Regions from separate parts of the Planomonospora alba genome, predicted to be linked through region 1. Evidence: riboswitches for the same ligand, from Rfam matches in the RefSeq annotation. Region 1 holds a riboswitch; each other region holds the start of a gene.

Region 1 (5,372 bases):
GGTCCCGGACGAACGGCGCCGACGACACCAGGCGCACGGTCAGCCGCTTGCCGTCCTTGACCCGGAAGCCCTCGGCGTCCCGCTCCGACCAGCCCGCCGCGTCGAGCAGCGCGCCGGCCTCGGCCTCGTCGCCGCCGTAGGTCCTCTCCAGGGTGGCGTCGTAGAACGGGCTGCAGGAGGCGACGATGCTCCACGCCCGGGTCGCCGTGCCCTGGTAGACCGGCTTCAGCACCGCGTCCACGTCCACGGCGTGCCGGAACGCCTCACGGACCCGCCGGTCGTCGAACGGGGGGTGGGAGAGGCTGAAGTAGTAGGAGAAGGCGGTCCCGGAGTTGAGGGCGGTCCGCAGCCGGAGCGCGGGATCGCCCTTGATCAGGGCGGCCTCGGTGGCGGGCACGCCCTCGATGACGTGGACCTGGCCGGAGGTGAGCGCGCCGACCCGGACGGCGGCCTCGGGCAGGAACCGGTAGGTCACCTCGGCCAGGTGCGCGGGCCCGGAGTGGGCGGCGTTCGGCGGCGCCCAGCGGTAGGCCGGGTTGCGCCGGTAGCGCACTTCCTGCCCCTGGACGTACCGGTCGAGGATGAACGGCCCGGTGCCGACCGCGCCGGGGCCGCCCGCCTTGAGGTCCTGGGCGGTCCTCAGCGACTTCGGGGAGACCTGTCCGGCGTACGGCGAGGACAGGAAGTCCAGGAAGAGCCCGTCGGGCTCCTTCAGCACGAGCTTGACGGTGTGCGGCGCGACCACCTCGGCCCGGTCGAAGGAGCGCAGCTGGACCGCGACCGCCGAGGGGTTGTAGCCGGGGGCGAGCAGCTGGTCGAAGTTGGCCTTCACCGCCGCCGCGTCGAACTTCTCCCCGTCGTGGAAGGTGACGTCCTCGCGGAGCTCCAGGGTGTAGGCCAGCCCGTCGCCGGAGACCTCCCACGAGGTGGCGAGCCAGGGCAGGAACCCGCCTTCCGCGTCCCGCGCGAGCAGCGCGTCGAACTGGTTGAACACCAGCAGCCGGGCCTTGTTCCGGGCCCACAGGTGGGGGTTGAAGGTGACGGGCTCCGTCTCCACGGCCCACACCAGCGAGCCGCCGTCCGCCGCCTGCCCGTCCGGGGCCCCGCCTGCCCGTCCCCGCCGCACCCGGCGAGCGCCAGCACGGCGGCGAGCGCGAGGGGGAGCACGCCTCTGCCGAATGTCATCCTCTGTCTCCTCCGTCCCGGGCCACGAGGTCTCACGCCACGACGCGCAGGCGCGTGCCGGCCGCGGTCCGCTCCGCCGCCGGCGCGCCGGCGCGCCGCGGCAGCGGGGCGGCGGTCCGGTCCGGTTCCGGCGCGGGCGTCCGCGCCTCGATCAGGGTCGGGGCGTGGACGGCGCCGGGAACGGTGGGACCGGTCGCCCGCCAGCCCCCGGCGCACTCGTCCGGCACGACCCGGACGCCGGCGCCGAGGAAGGCGACCACCCCGGCCCGGGCCAGCGCGCGCAGTTCCTCCAGGCGCGGCGCGGGCGGCCCCTCCGCCAGGAAGGCGGCGAACCCGCAGAACCACGGGTCCGGGGCGAGCCGGTCGGCGGGCAGTCCCGCCAGCACGGCCCGCACGGCGCGCAGTCCGTGGATCAGGGCCAGGTCCGCGCTGTGGGCCGGGTCGGCGCGGCGGTCGAGGACGGCCGCCAGGTAGCCGTCCATCCAGCGCCGCAGCCCGGCCGGGCCGCCGAACCTGATGCCGTGGAGCGGGCGGTCGATCCGGCCGAGGTCGAGGCGGTCGGCGACCGCGGGCACCGACTTCCTGACCAGTGCGCGTACGCTCCTGCCGCCCCACTCCTCGGCGGCGAGGGCGGCCTCGAACTCCGCCCAGTCCCCCCTGACCCGCCTCGGGTGGGCGGTGAACAGCTCGTGGTAGTAGGCGAACGCCAACTCCTTGGCCGCGAGCGGCCACACGTCGTGCCGGAAGCTCAGCGGACCGTCCGGCAGGGCGGAGGGCGTCAGGAAGCGCGGCAGGGGCGGTGGCGCGCCGCGCAGGGCGTAGCCGGGCCTCGCGTGGTGCGGCACTCCCCTGTCGGACCCCACGTGCAGCAGCGGCTCCCGGCCGCCGGGCAGGTAGAGCAGGCCCCTGTCGTGGTCCCGCACGAACCTCCCGCCGCGTCCGAGGGTGAGCGGTTCCAGCAGGCCGGTGAGGGCGGGGCCCATGCCGTACACGATCACCGGCTCTCCGGCGGACACCCGGTCGGGCTCCACGGCGGGGCCGGGGACGGACGGGACGGTGGTCGGGTCGGAGGGATCGGATGAACGGCGCACTGCGTCCTCATCTCCTCGGTCGTGGTCCGCGCTTGCGGCACGCCGACCGTGCCGCCAGGTCCTCCCCGGAGGCACCCCGCCGGGCCGGAGGGTTGCCGTTCGGCCAGCCGGGGCTTGGCGCCGAATCTCTTAACCTATTAAAAGGGTAGGGAATACATGGATATGCGTCAAGCGTCCCGGGAGGCCGGAACCGGGCGGCCCTCCGGGCCGTCGGCGGCGACGGAGCCCCACCCGCGCCGGAACTCCGGAGCGGCACCCGAAGTATCCCTAATTTCCTACTGGTTATATTGACAATAGGCGGGCGCCCTGCCTACGGTGCGACCGTGACGACCACGGTTCTGCTGACCATCCGGGGCCACGTGGACTTCTGCCGCGTGGCCAGCGCGCTCTGTCGGTCCTTCCGTTCCCGCGTCCCCCTGCGAACGGAAGGAAGCAACCCATGTCATCCCTCACCATCACCCCGATCGCCGGCCGCATCGGCGCGGTGGTCTCCGGCGTGCGGCTCGGCGGCGACCTGCCCGCCGACGTCGTGGCCGGGATCCGCCTGGCCCTGCTCACCCACAAGGCGATCTTCTTCCGCGGCCAGGACCACCTCGACGAGGAGCAGCAGGTCGCCTTCGCCGGCCTGCTCGGCGAGCTGACCACCGCGCACCCGACCGTGCCCGCGCTCGGCGGCAGCGCGCACATCCTCGACCTGGACTACAGCGGCGGGCAGAAGGTCGACCGCTGGCACACCGACGTCACCTTCGTCGACCGGCCCCCGCTGGCCTCGGTGCTGCGGGCCGTGCAGGTGCCGGAGGCGGGCGGCGACACGCTCTGGGCCAACACGGTCGCGGCCTACGAGCACCTCCCGGTCGAGCTGCGCGAGCTGCTCGACCGGCTGCGCGCCGTGCACACCAACCGGTTCGACTACGCGAAGGTGGCCTTCTCCGACGACCCGGAGCGGGCCCGCGCCTACGCCGAGGTGTTCTCCTCCACCGTCTTCGAGACCGAGCACCCGGTGGTCCGCGTGCACCCCGAGACCGGGGAACGCGCGATCCTGCTGGGCGACTTCGCCCGGCGCCTGGTGGGCCTGCCGTCCGAGGCCTCGGCCTCGCTCATCCGGCTCGTCCAGGAGCAGGTGACGCAGGTCGAGAACACCGTCCGGTGGAAGTGGGCGCCGGGCGACGTCGCGGTGTGGGACAACCGCGCCACCCAGCACCGGGTCGTGCACGACTTCGGCGACCGCCCCCGCCGCCTGCACCGGGTCACCGTCGCCGGGGACGTCCCGGTGGGCGTGGACGGCCGGCCGAGCACCGTGCTCGCCGGTGACGCCACCGCCTACTCCCCCGTCGCGGCCTGACCCGCACGACCGGTCTCGGCCACCGGGGCGGCCGGGACCGGTCGTGCGGCGCCGCGGGCTCCCCGGCGCGAGGCCCCGCCCCCGGCGCCCCGCCCTCCGCACCCCCGGCGACCGCGCCGGGGGTCACGCCGTGAGCGTGCGGCGCAGCCGCCAGGCGCCCAGCGCGAGCAGCGCGGCGAGGAAGACGAACATCAGCAGCATCGCGGGCGCCGAGGCGGAGAACGCGCCCGACCCCTCGGGGAAGAGCGCGTCGCCGGCGGTGGCGACCCGCACCCGCAGGCCCGGCACGGACGCGCTCCCCGTCGCGGCGAGGCCCTCGTCGAACGTGCCCGCTCCCTCGGCCGCGCCGAACCACGCGGCCCGCACGAGAACCGCCTCCCGTGCCGCGACCGAGCGCGTCCACAGCGCGACGTCGTGGGAGCCGAGGTCGCCGGGGCGGGTGAGGTAGCGCCGCGTGACCTGGCGCCCGGCCCGGATCCCGGCGTCGTAGTCCGGGGGGATCACCAGCCCCGCGTCCAGGCGTGCCCGCTCGACCGCGTCGCGCAGCCCGGCCTCGCCGTCCACGTGCTCCACCGTGACGCGCGGCCCCGCCCCGCGGACGGCGCCTCGGACCCCGGGCGCGGAGCCGGGCGGGGATCCCGGCCCGGAAGGGCGGACGGGAGCCTCAGCCGCGGCCCTCGGAGCGGCGCAGCGCGGCGGCCGGCAGCGGGATCGCCGGGAACGGGTTGTCGGGCAGCAGGACGACCCGGCGGGGGTTCTTCGCCAGCCCGGCGGCGTCCAGGTGGAGCAGCGCGGCGCCGATGCCCGCGGCCCCGGCCATGTAGCCGGTGTCCGCCGTGACCTCCTCCGGCCGGAGCCTCCGGTAGGCCTGGTACCAGCGGTAGCCCCGGTCGTCGTGGCCGGTGGCGCGGCCGATCAGGTCCTCGGCGAGCGTCCGGGCGAACTCCAGGTGCGCCTCGTCCCCGGTGGCGGCCCACAACCCGGTGAACAGCTCGACCAGCCCGGCGGTGCCGCAGCACTGGCAGGCCGTGTTCCAGCACCCGGCCGTGCGGCGGCGCGGGACGCCGCTGCGCACGACGCCGTGCGCGAGCCGCCCGGCCCACTCCAGGTCGCCGCGGTCGCCGGTCACCCGGTACAGCTCGTAGAACATCCTCGCCACACCCGCCGAGCCCGAGCAGAAGCCCAGGTAGTGCAGGTCCCGTCCCTGCGGCACGTGGTGCGGGACCAGGGCGCACCGCTCGCCGACCGCGCTGACCTCGCGGACGAAGCCGGCGCCCCGGCGCGCGGCCTCCAGGAAGCGCTCGTCGCGGGTCACGCCGTACAGGCGGGCGAGCAGGAAGGCGGTGCCCGCGGTCCCGGAGAGGAAGCCGGGGGTGACGGCGTCGGCGGGCAGGCCGGGGCAGTCGCCGAAGAGGTGGCCCGGCACCGCCAGGCGGGCGATGCGCCGGCCCGCCTCCACCGCCGCCTCCCCGTAGGCGGGGACGCCGAGCATCCCGGAGACGTGCAGCAGGCCCAGCACGATCCCGCCGTCGCCCCGCTGCGCCGGGTCCCTGGACCAGCCGACGCCGTCGTCCAGCGGGCGCGCCGCGCGCACGATCCGGTCGGCGGCCGCGCGCGCCTCGGCGGCGAACCCCTCCTCCCCGGTCGCCCAGGCCACCTCGGCCAGGGCGAAGACCACGCCGGTCAGGCCGTGATAGAGGGACAGATCCGTCTGGTCGCGCCAGGTGGCGGCGAGGTAGCGGGCCCCGGCTCGC
Region 2 (5,372 bases), on a different contig from region 1:
GCGTGGACGAAAAAAGGTGGGATGTCCACTGAAACTATCTCACCTGGTCGGGTGACCAGCCGAGGGCGGCCAGCTGCTCGGCGAACCACAGGTGCGGGGGGAGCGCGGCGGCCGCGGCGGCCAGCCGTGCGCCCCGCCGGTGCCGCTCCTCCTCCGGCATGACCAGCCCCCGGTGCAGGGCCTCGGCGGTGGCCGAGACGTCGTAGGGGTTGACCAGCAGGGCGTCCACGCCCAGCTCGGCGGCCGCGCCCGCCTCGCGGGAGAGCACGAGCGCGCTGCGCGGGGCCAGGATCGGGCCCTCCTTGGCCACCAGGTTCATGCCGTCGCGGATGGGGTTGACCAGCAGCACGTCGGCCAGCCGGTAGGCGGCGAGGGAGCGCGGATAGTCGTCGTTGACGTTGAGGATGAGCGGATCCCAGTCCTCGGTGGCGTACTCGTCCTCGATCTCCTTGGCGCAGCGCTGCACCGCCGCGGTGTACTCCCGGTACTCCGGCAGGTCGTGCCGGGACGGGTAGGCGAAGGCCAGGTGCACGACCCGGCCGTGCCACTCCGGATGGGCGGCCAGGAACTCCCGGTAGGCGGTCAGCCCGCGGACGATGTTCTTCGACAGCTCGGTCCGGTCGATCCGCACGATCAGCCTGCGGTCGCCGACCTGGTCGCGCAGGGCGGCCATGTGCGACTCGACGTCGGGCTCGCTCGCCCGGGCCCAGAGCGCCTCGCCGTCCACGCCCAGCGGGTGCACGCCGATCCGGGTGGTGCGGCCGCAGTGGGAGACGGTGTGGCCCTGGCGGTCCACCCGCGCGCCGAGCACCGTCTCGCAGCAGTCCATGAACGCCTCGGCCCACCGCACGGTCAGGAAGCCCGCGTGGTCGGCGCCCAGGACGCCCTCCAGCAGCTCGGCGGCGACGTCGTCCGGGAGCAGGGCGAAGTACTCCGGCGGCGCCCACGGGGTGTGCGAGAAGTGCCCGATGCGCAGGTCGGGACGCTCGACGCGGAGCATGGCCGGGGTCAGGCTGAGGTGGTAGTCCTGCACCAGCACCTGCGCGCCGTGCGCGGCCTCCTCGGCCAGCGCCACCGCGAACGCGGCGTTGTAGGACTGGTAGGACTCCCACTCCCGGCGGAAGCGGGCGTCGAAGTGCGGGGTGTTGGCGGTGTCGTAGAGCAGGTGGTGGACGAACCAGAGCGTGGAGTTGGCCACCGCGTTGTAGGCGCGGTGGAAGGTCGCCGGGGGGATGTCGAGCATGCGCAGCGCGCCGGTGTCGTATCCCGTCTGGTCGAGGCGGCCGCCGGGCGCCTGCCGTACGGCGGCGCGGTCGCCGTCGGAGAGCGCGGCGCAGACCCAGAGCAGGTCCAGCTCCTTGGCCACCTCCGACAGACCTGACACCAGTCCGCCGCCGCCCCGACGCATGGACAGCGAGCCGTCCTCCGAGACGGTGAACGAGACGGGGCCACGATTGGACGCCACCAGGATCGTGTTCATGAGCTTTCCTCGCCTACGGGAAACACGCCCCTCAGCTTCTAGGACTACTGCGGACGCCGGGAGGTCTGCCCGTCCTGGGGCACGCTTGCCTCCGAGGTTAACCAAACATTGCCTCCGACCCTAGGATGTCCAGCGACAGTGATCGCTGATGGGGGCTCGTGATGGCGCTGGACGAGACGACCGAGGAGCTGGCCCGGGCGGCCGCCCGGGGGGACCACCGCGCGCTGGGTGAGCTGCTGCGGCGGATCGAGCCCGACGTGCTGCGGCACTGCGGCCGGATCCTGCCCTACCGGCAGGACGCCGAGGAGGCGTGCCAGGACACGCTGCTGGCGGTGGCCCGCAACATCGGCCGCTTCGAGGGCCGGGCCCGCTTCAGCACGTGGCTGCACATCGTGACGGCCAACTGCGCGCGGACCACCTACCGCTCGCTGAAGCGGCGCGCGGCCGAGCAGAGCTCCGACGAGCTGCCGCTGCAGAAGCCGGACGTCGCCCGGGTGAGCGTGATCGCGGGCTCCCGGCTGGACCTGCTCGACGCGATGGAGGCGCTGGAGGCATCCAAGCCGGAGCTGGCCCAGGCGCTGGTGCTGCGCGACATCTGCCAGCTCGACTACAACGAGGTGGCCGAGCAGCTCGGCATCCCGCTCGGCACCGCCAAGTCCCGCATCCACCAGGCGCGCAAGTACGTCCAGGGCGCGCTGGGCGAGGCCTACGGCTCCTGACCCCGTGCTCCGGGGGCGGGTGCTCCCTGCGGAGGGCGTCCACCGGCTAACACGATCCGTCTCGGGAAATGAGACGGGTGGTCAGGGCGGTGAGCCGCCGGGGTAGAGTGCTTTCAACCTGCTCAGCAGGTCCGACAACTGAATACGTGCTCATCCAGAGGGGTGGAGGGACCGGCCCTGCGAAGCCCCGGCAACCCTCCCGGTTCAAGACTCGTGATCTGACGAGGTCGGCCGGGACAGGTGCCAATTCCGGTCTGCGATCAAGGTGGTCGCAGACGAAGATGAGGGAAAGGCCTCGCTTCATGGCGTTTGCAACCGCTGAAACCACCACCACGTCGCTCGACTTCGGCCCCGCCGTGGCCCTGTCCTGTCGCGAGTGCGGTGCCCGCTACGACCTCGGCCCCAGCTTCGCCTGTGCCGAGTGTTTCGGTCCTCTCGAGATCGCCTACGAGTTCCCCCGGGTGACCCGCGAGCAGATCGCCGCCGGACCGGCCAACATCTGGCGCTACCGCTCGCTCCTGCCGGTCCCGGCGGACGTCACCGCCAAGCGCAACATGGCGCCCGGCTGGACCAAGCTGGTCAAGGCCGACAACCTCGCCCGCGAACTGGGCGTCCGCGCCCTCCACGTGAAGGACGACTCCGGCAACCCCACGCACTCCTTCAAGGACCGGGTGGTGGCCATCGCGGTCGAGGCGGCCCGCAACTTCGGCTTCCACACCCTGTCCTGCTCCTCCACCGGCAACCTCGCCGGCGCGGTCACCGCCGCCGCGGCCCGGGCCGGCCTGGACGCCTGCGTCTTCATCCCCGCCGACCTGGAGGAGGCCAAGATCGTCATGGCCTCGGTCTACGGCGGGCGCCTGGTCGGCATCGAGGGCACCTACGACGACGTGAACCGCTTCTGCTCCGAGCTCATCGGCGACGAGCTGGGCGACCGGTGGGGCTTCGTCAACGTCAACCTCCGCCCCTACTACGCCGAGGGCTCCAAGACGCTCGCCTACGAGATCGCCGAGCAGCTCGGCTGGCGGCTCCCCGACCAGATCGTCGTGCCGGTGGCCTCCGGCTCCCAGCTCACGAAGATCGACAAGGGTTTCCGGGAACTGATCGCCCTCGGGCTCGTCGAGGAGAAGCCGTACAAGATCTTCGCGGCTCAGGCCGAGGGCTGCTCCCCGGTCTCCGCCGCCTACAAGGCGGGCCACGACGTGATCCGCCCGGTCAAGCCGGACACGATCGCCAAGTCGCTGGCGATCGGCAACCCGGCCGACGGGCCGTACGTGCTGGACATCGCCCGGCGCACCGGCGGCGCGGTCGAGGACGTCACGGACGCCGAGATCGTCGACGCGATCCGGCTGCTGGCCCGGACCGAGGGCGTCTTCGCCGAGACGGCGGGCGGCGTCACCGTCGGCGTGCTGCGCAAGCTGGTCGCCGAGGGCCGGCTCGACCCGGACGGCGAGACGGTCGTGCTGAACACCGGCGAGGGGCTGAAGACCCTCGACGCGGTGGCGGACCGGGCGCGGCCCACCGCGGTCATCCGGCCGTCCCTCGACGCATTCCGCGCCGCGCTCGCCTGAGAACTCGCGAAAGGTACTGGATTATGAGCGTTTCTGTGCGAATTCCGACGATTCTCCGGACATACACCAATGGTGCCGCCGAGGTGAGCGGAGAAGGGGCGACCCTCCGGGAGGTCCTGGAGAAGCTCGACGCGGACTACCCCGGCATCGGTGCCCGGATCCTCGACGAAACGGGCAAGATCCGGCGTTTTGTCAACGTTTATGTGGGTGAAGAGGACGTCCGTTTCGCGGACAACCTCGACACCGCCACTCCGTCCGGCGTCCAGGTCTCCATCATCCCGGCGGTCGCCGGCGGCTGACCGCCCGCCTGATCCGATCCCCGCGGGTGCCCCTCCGGGCGCCCGCGGGGCCCGCCACGACACCCGCACCGGCTCCGGCCGCGTGCGGGTGTCGTGTTTTGTGGCGGGGGTTCATATGTGTGACATCAGGAAATAATGCAATGTTGAACTAAATTGCAGTGCGAGCAAAAGCTTGTTCTCGTGCCAAAGTCACGGGTAAACGGATGATTAGTGGATTGACTCTGTTGCCCTACGGTGTCCCACAGGTATGGTCGAGAACGATCGATGGGGCGATGTCCTTCGCCGCGGAGATCGAAGACCTCGCGAGTGGAATGGGCGTGGTCTTCAAGGTCGGTAAGAGGAGACGGAAGTGGCGCAGGGCACCGTCAAGTGGTTCAACGCGGACAAGGGCTACGGCTTCATCGCGGTAGACGGTGGTAAGGATGTGTTCGTCCATTACTCCGCGATCCTGATGGACGGCTACCGGGCGCTCGAGCAGGGCCAGCGGGTCGAGTTCGAGATCACCCAGGGGCAGAAGGGGCCGCAGGCGGAGTCCGTCAGGACCGTCTGAGCCCGGACGTCCGGCGGATCGGCCGGAGGAGATGACCGGAGGGTCCGGCGGCACCGCAGTCCGTGTGGACCCTCCCGCGCGTCGGCCCGGTCGCCCGGTTCACCCGGGGGGCCGGGCTTTCGCGTGTCCGGGATCGCGGCCTCCCCGGGAGGCTCGCATCCACTCTGGGGGATACGTCCGCGAAGTTTGGGGATCGTACGGTTTGACCTCTTTGCTGTGAGCGAAGCCCAGCTCAGCGCGCCGCGGCTTGCACTCGGCAGGGTAGAGTGCTAAACAGTTCGTTGGCACTCTCTGTGCGAGAGTGCCAACCCTGGATCGAGGCGATGGGGTCCGCCGAACGGAGCCGCGGACCCACATGCCGTCGCGGGCGTCGGCTCGATCCGGTGCACGCCACCCTGTGTTTGGGAGGTCTAGCCGTATGGCAGCCAAGATGATCGCGTTTGACGAGGACGCCCGGCGCGGTCTCGAGCGCGGTATGAACCAGCTCGCCGACGCCGTGAAGGTGACCCTCGGCCCCAAGGGCCGCAACGTCGTGCTGGAGAAGAAGTGGGGCGCCCCCACGATCACCAACGACGGTGTCTCCATCGCCAAGGAGATCGAGCTCGAGGACCCGTGGGAGAAGATCGGCGCCGAGCTGGTCAAGGAGGTCGCCAAGAAGACCGACGACGTCGCGGGTGACGGCACCACCACCGCCACCGTCCTCGCCCAGGCGCTGGTCCGCGAGGGCCTGCGCAACGTCGCCGCCGGCGCCAACCC
Region 3 (5,372 bases), on a different contig from region 1:
TCACCGGAAGCTCGCCGTAGGCCAGGTAGGGGTCGTCGCGGCGCAGGTCCATGTCCACGCCGGAGGCGCGGGCGATCGGGCCGCTCACCCCGTACTGCATGATCTGCTCGCGGGTGAGCACGCCGACGCCGCGGGTGCGGGCCGTGAAGATCTCGTTGCCGATGAGCAGGCCCTCGATGTCGGGCAGCCGCCGGCGCACGTCCGCGACGGCCTGCCCGGCCCGGCCGAGCCAGCCTTCGGGGAGCTCCTCCTTCAGTCCGCCGACCCGGTTGAACATGTAGTGCATGCGTCCGCCGGAGATCTCCTCCATGACGGCCTGGAGCGTCTCGCGCTCCCGGAACGCGTAGAAGACCGGGGTCATCGCGCCCAGCTCCAGCGGGTAGGAGCCGAGGAACATCAGGTGGTTGAGGACCCGGTTGAGCTCGGCCAGCAGGGTCCTGGCCCAGACGGCCCGGACCGGGACCTCCATGCCGAGCATGCGCTCGACGGCCAGGACCACGCCCAGCTCGTTGGCGAACGCCGACAGCCAGTCGTGCCGGTTGGCCAGCACGATGATCTGCCGGTAGTCCCGCACCTCGAACAGCTTCTCCGCGCCCCGGTGCATGTAGCCCACGATCGGCTCGGCGGCGCTGATCCGCTCGCCGTCCAGCGTCAGCCGGAGCCGCAGCACGCCGTGCGTGGACGGGTGCTGCGGGCCGATGTTGAGGACCATGTCCTCGGTCGCGAGCTCCTTGCCGCCGGCGCCGCCGCCGACGAGTGAGGCTCCGGCACCGATTCCCACGACCCGTTCCGTCATGGGGCCATCATCCCTCAGCGGGGGCCCGCCGGGTCCACCCGGCGGGGGTCACTTCGGCGCCGGGGCGCCGCGGCGGGAGACGATCTCCTCCAGGGCGCGGACGAGGCGGTCGACGTGCTCGTCGGTGGTGCCGATGCCGATCGAGGCACGGACCGCGGAGACCGCGGTGTCCGCGCAGCCGCCGTCCTTCACCCCGCCCAGCAGGTGGCGGACGAACGGGTGGGCGCAGAACTTGCCGTCCCGCACGCCGACGCCGTACTCGTCGGAGAGCGCCTCGGCGACCTCGCGGGCGGTCAGGCCCTCCACGACGAAGGAGACGATGCCGACGCGCGGGTGGTCGGGGCCCCACAGGGCCAGCTCGTGCACGCCCTCGATCCCGGCGAGGCCGGTGCGGAGCCGGGCGAGCAGGCGCTCCTCCTCGCGCACCAGCGCCGTCCACCCGGTGGCGCTCAGCGCGTCGCAGGCGGCGGCCAGCGCGACGGCGCCCAGCACGTTGGGGGTGCCCGCCTCGTGCCGGGCCTCGGGGTCGGCGTGCCACTCCGCGCCCCCGCCGTCCCCGGCGCCCACGGACCGCACCGCCCCGCCGCCCTTGAGGTACGGCTCCGCCCGCGCGAGCCAGTCGGGGCGGCCGACGAGCACGCCCGTGCCGAAGGGCGCGTAGAGCTTGTGCCCCGAGAAGGCCACGTAGTCCAGGTCGAGCGCGGTCAGGTTGAGGCGGCGGTGCGGGACGAGCTGGGCCGCGTCGACGAGGATGCGGGCGCCGTGCCGGTGGGCGATGTGCGCCAGGGCGGCGATCGGCCACAGCTCGCCGGTGACGTTGGATGCGGCGGTCACCACGAGCAGCTTCGGGCCGTCGACGCCGGCCAGGGCCTCGTCGGCCGCGCGGACGGCCTCGCCGGGGAAGGCGGGCGGCGCCAGCCGTACGGCGCCGGCCCAGGGGAGCAGCGAGGCGTGGTGCTCGGTGTCGAAGACGACGACGGTGGTGCCCTCCGGCAGGGCGCGGGCCAGCAGGTTGACGGCGTCGGTCGTGTTGCGGGTGAAGACCACCGCGTCGCCGGGGCGGGCGCCGACGAAGGCGCGGACGGTGTGCCGGGCCTGCTCGTAGCGGGCCGTGGTGAGCTGCGAGGCGTAGCCGGCGCCCCGGTGGACGCTGGAGTAGGCCGGGAGCGCGGCGGCGACGGCGGCGCTCACCGGCTCCAGACAGGGGGCGCTGGCGGCGTAGTCGAGGTTGGCGTAGGGGACGAGCCTGCCGCCCCGGACGGGGACCGCGAGGTCGGCGCCGAGCACCGCGGGGATCGGCCGGCCGGCGGCGGCCCGCCGTACGGGCTCGGGAACGGCGGCGGGGACGACGGTGCCGGTGGTGGGGATGCCGAGCAGGGACACGCCAGGACTCCTTCGAGGTCATCGGACCCCAAGCCCCTGCGAGGCGTGGCGATGGTGCGTGGAGCCCGCGCTTGACCGGCACCACCCCGGTGCCGGACCAGGTCCTCACCCGGGGCACCCCGCCGCGGACGCGAGGGTTGCCGGCCAGCGAGCCGGGGCTTGTCACTGGCACTCATGACCTACCGCGAACTATAACCGTCCCCGTCCGCCGGTCCGCAAGTCGGACACGGAATGGTGTCGGCCGCCGCGGGCAGGAACCTCCGGCGCCCGCCGATCGTCTACGCGGCGTGACCGGCTGGAACACCACGACCCCCTGGAGGAGGCGGCGATGGACTGGGTGACCGACCCGCAGATATGGGTGGGATTCCTCACCCTCGTCGGCCTGGAGATCGTCCTCGGCATCGACAACGTCATCTTCATCTCGATCCTGGCGGGCAAGCTCCCGCCCGAGCAGCGCGACAGGGCGCGCAAACTCGGACTGATCGCCGCCCTGCTCACCCGCCTGGCGCTGCTGTTCGCGCTGTCCTGGGTGATCCGGTTGACCGCCCCGCTCTTCGAGGTCCTCGGACAGGAGATCTCGGGCCGCGACCTGATCCTGATCCTGGGCGGCCTGTTCCTGATAGGCAAGAGCGTCTTCGAGATCCACGACAACCTGGAGGGCAAGTCCGGCCACGCCGGAGGGAAGGTGGCCTCCTCCTTCACCGCGGTGATCGTGCAGATCATGATCCTGGACATCGTCTTCTCGCTCGACTCGGTGATCACCGCGGTCGGCATGGTGGACGAGATCGGCGTCATGGTCGCGGCCGTCGTGGTCTCGGTCCTGGTGATGCTGTTCGCCTCCGGGCCGATCAGCCGCTTCGTGGACCGGCACCCGAGCATCAAGATGCTCGCCCTGTCCTTCCTGATCCTCATCGGCGTGGTGCTCCTGGCCGAGGGCTTCGAGCAGCACATCCCCAAGGGCTACGTCTACTTCGCGATGGCCTTCTCGCTGCTGGTGGAGATGCTCAACATCCGCATGCGCAGCAAGGCGGGCGCCCAGGAGCCGGTGGAGCTGCACCATCGTTACGAAGAGGAGAAGCCCGCCGAGGGATAGGCGGATTACGATGCCGATGTGAGGTTTGATCCTTGGAGTCCGGAATTCGTCGCCCATCCCTACGACGTCTACGCCGAACTGCGCCGTGAGCGGCCGGTCGGCTTCTTCGAGCCGACCGGCCAGTGGCTGATCGCCCGGCACGCCGACGTCAACGCGCTGCTGCGCGACCGCAGGCTGGGCCGCTCCTACCTGCACACGGCCACCCACGCGGAGTTCGGCCGGCCCGACGACCCGGAGTTCCAGGAACCGTTCTGGAGGGTGATCCGCGCCGGGATGCTCGACGTCGAGCCGCCGGTCCACACCCGCCTGAGGCGGCTGGTCTCCAAGGCGTTCACCCCCCGCATGGTCGAGGCGCTGCGGCCCAAGGTCGCCGAGCTCGCCGGCGGGCTGGTGGACCGGTTCGCCGAGCGCGGCGGCGGCGACCTCATCGCCGAGGTGGCCGAGCCGCTCCCGGTGACCGTGATCGCCGAGATGCTCGGCGTGCCCGAGGCCGACCGGCACCTGCTCCGCCCCTGGTCCGCCGACATCTGCGGGATGTACGAGCTGAACCCCTCGATCGAGGCCCAGCACACCGCCGTGCGCGCCGCGCAGGAGTTCTCCGCCTACCTCGTCGACCTGGCCCGCCACCGCCGGGAGCACCCCGGCGACGACCTGATCAGCGCCCTCGCCCAGGTCGCCGACGAAGGCGACAGGCTCACCGAGGACGAGCTGGTCGGCACCTGCGTGCTGCTGCTCAACGCCGGGCACGAGGCCACGGTCAACACCACGGGGAACGGCTGGTGGGCGCTGTTCCGCAACCCCGCCGAGCTGGAGCGGCTCCGCGCCGACCACTCCCTGATCCCCACCGCGATCGAGGAGCTGCTGCGCTGGGACACCCCGCTGCAGATGTTCGAGCGCTGGGTGCTGGAGGACATCACGGTCGGCGGGGTCGACATCCCGCGCGGCTCCGAGGTGGCGCTGCTGTTCGGCTCGGCCAACCGCGACCCCGAGGTGTTCGAGGACCCCGACCGCCTCGACGTGGGGCGCAGGGACAACCCGCACATCTCCTTCGGCGCCGGCATCCACTTCTGCCTGGGCGCGCCGCTGGCCCGGATCGAGCTGGCCGAGTCGTTCGGGGCGCTGCTGCGCCGGGCCCCGAAGATGGAGCTCGCCGCCGAGCCGGTCTGGGGGCCCGGCTACATCATCCGCGGCCTGCAGGCCCTGCACGTCCGCATCTGAGCCCGCCCGGCCCGCGGCGTTCCCGGGAGGGGGCCCGGCGACGCTTCCCGGCCGGTCCCGCCGCGGGTTCAGCGGCGCTCCTGGACCAGCCAGCCGAAGCCGCCGAGGCCGCCGGGGTCGACGAGCTCCGCCTCCTGGGAGGCCCGCGCCAGGGCCTGGAGGTAGCCGCGCGGGTCGGTGCGGGCGAGATCGAGCGGAGGCCGGGCCCCGGTCACGCCGAGCGCGCGCAGCGCCTCGCGCTGCGTGGTCAGGGCCGTGGTCACCGCCCCGGCCCGCTCTCCGGCGGCCGCGCAGGCGTCCAGGGCGACGTGCGCGGTGATGTCGCACGAACCGTCGGGCACCGGCGCGACGAGCGCCCCGTCGCGGTAGCCGGCCAGCGTGCCGTACGGCGGGCGGCCGTCCGCGGAGTGCGCGTAGTCCACGGCGACGGCGCGCCCGCGGGCCAGCCGTACGACGACCTCGGCCCAGGCGTCGTCACGGGACCTGCCGATCTCGGCCCGCTCGCCCGCGGCGCGGGTCGGCCACCAGCGGGCCAGCCAGGCCAGGTCGGCCTCGGCGGGCGCGTCCCCGAGGCGCTCCTCGCCGGTCGCGGGATCGACCAGCACGAGGCGGAACCCGTCGGTGGTCCGCTCGGCGACGTCCAGCGGCACGTTGTCCAGCCACTCGTTGGCGACCACCAGTCCGCAGACCTCCTCCGGGCAGGCCGCCGACCAGGCGATCTCCTCGGGCAGCCGGGGCGGCCGGGGGGCCAGGTCAACCGCGGTCACCCGGAGCCTGGGCCGCAGCGCCGCCGGGGCGAGCTCCGCGACCCGGGCGGCCAGCACGCCCTCGCCGGCGCCGACGTCCACCAGGTGGACCTCCGGCGGCCGGCCGAGCAGCTCG

The links. Region 1 has a riboswitch for S-adenosylmethionine ahead of ABD823_RS28410 (hypothetical protein). Riboswitches for the same ligand answer to the same signal wherever they lie in the genome.
Region 2: another riboswitch for S-adenosylmethionine. It lies ahead of thrC (threonine synthase); the one in region 1 lies ahead of ABD823_RS28410 (hypothetical protein).
Region 3: another riboswitch for S-adenosylmethionine. It lies ahead of ABD823_RS05855 (aminotransferase class V-fold PLP-dependent enzyme); the one in region 1 lies ahead of ABD823_RS28410 (hypothetical protein).

The regions. Positions count from the first base shown of each region.
Region 1 covers NZ_BAAAUT010000061.1:6,307-11,678, forward strand. Annotated here, with positions in the region: gene ABD823_RS28405 (ABC transporter substrate-binding protein) at 1-1,057, opposite strand, end outside; gene ABD823_RS28410 (hypothetical protein) at 1,218-2,276, opposite strand; SAM riboswitch class IV at 2,300-2,411, opposite strand; gene ABD823_RS28415 (TauD/TfdA dioxygenase family protein) at 2,716-3,618, shown strand; gene ABD823_RS28420 (hypothetical protein) at 3,742-4,182, opposite strand; gene ABD823_RS28425 (lanthionine synthetase LanC family protein) at 4,283-5,372, opposite strand, start outside.
Region 2 covers NZ_BAAAUT010000056.1:23,321-28,692, forward strand. Annotated here, with positions in the region: gene ABD823_RS27475 (alpha,alpha-trehalose-phosphate synthase (UDP-forming)) at 35-1,480, opposite strand; gene ABD823_RS27480 (RNA polymerase sigma factor) at 1,642-2,199, shown strand; SAM riboswitch class I at 2,347-2,487, shown strand; gene thrC (threonine synthase) at 2,502-3,767, shown strand; gene ABD823_RS27490 (MoaD/ThiS family protein) at 3,791-4,066, shown strand; gene ABD823_RS27495 (cold-shock protein) at 4,416-4,616, shown strand; gene groL (chaperonin GroEL) at 5,035-5,372, shown strand, end outside.
Region 3 covers NZ_BAAAUT010000007.1:61,683-67,054, forward strand. Annotated here, with positions in the region: gene ABD823_RS05850 (NADH-quinone oxidoreductase subunit D) at 1-796, opposite strand, end outside; gene ABD823_RS05855 (aminotransferase class V-fold PLP-dependent enzyme) at 845-2,179, opposite strand; SAM riboswitch class IV at 2,242-2,359, opposite strand; gene ABD823_RS05860 (TerC family protein) at 2,508-3,272, shown strand; gene ABD823_RS05865 (cytochrome P450) at 3,291-4,490, shown strand; gene ABD823_RS05870 (SAM-dependent methyltransferase) at 4,559-5,372, opposite strand, start outside.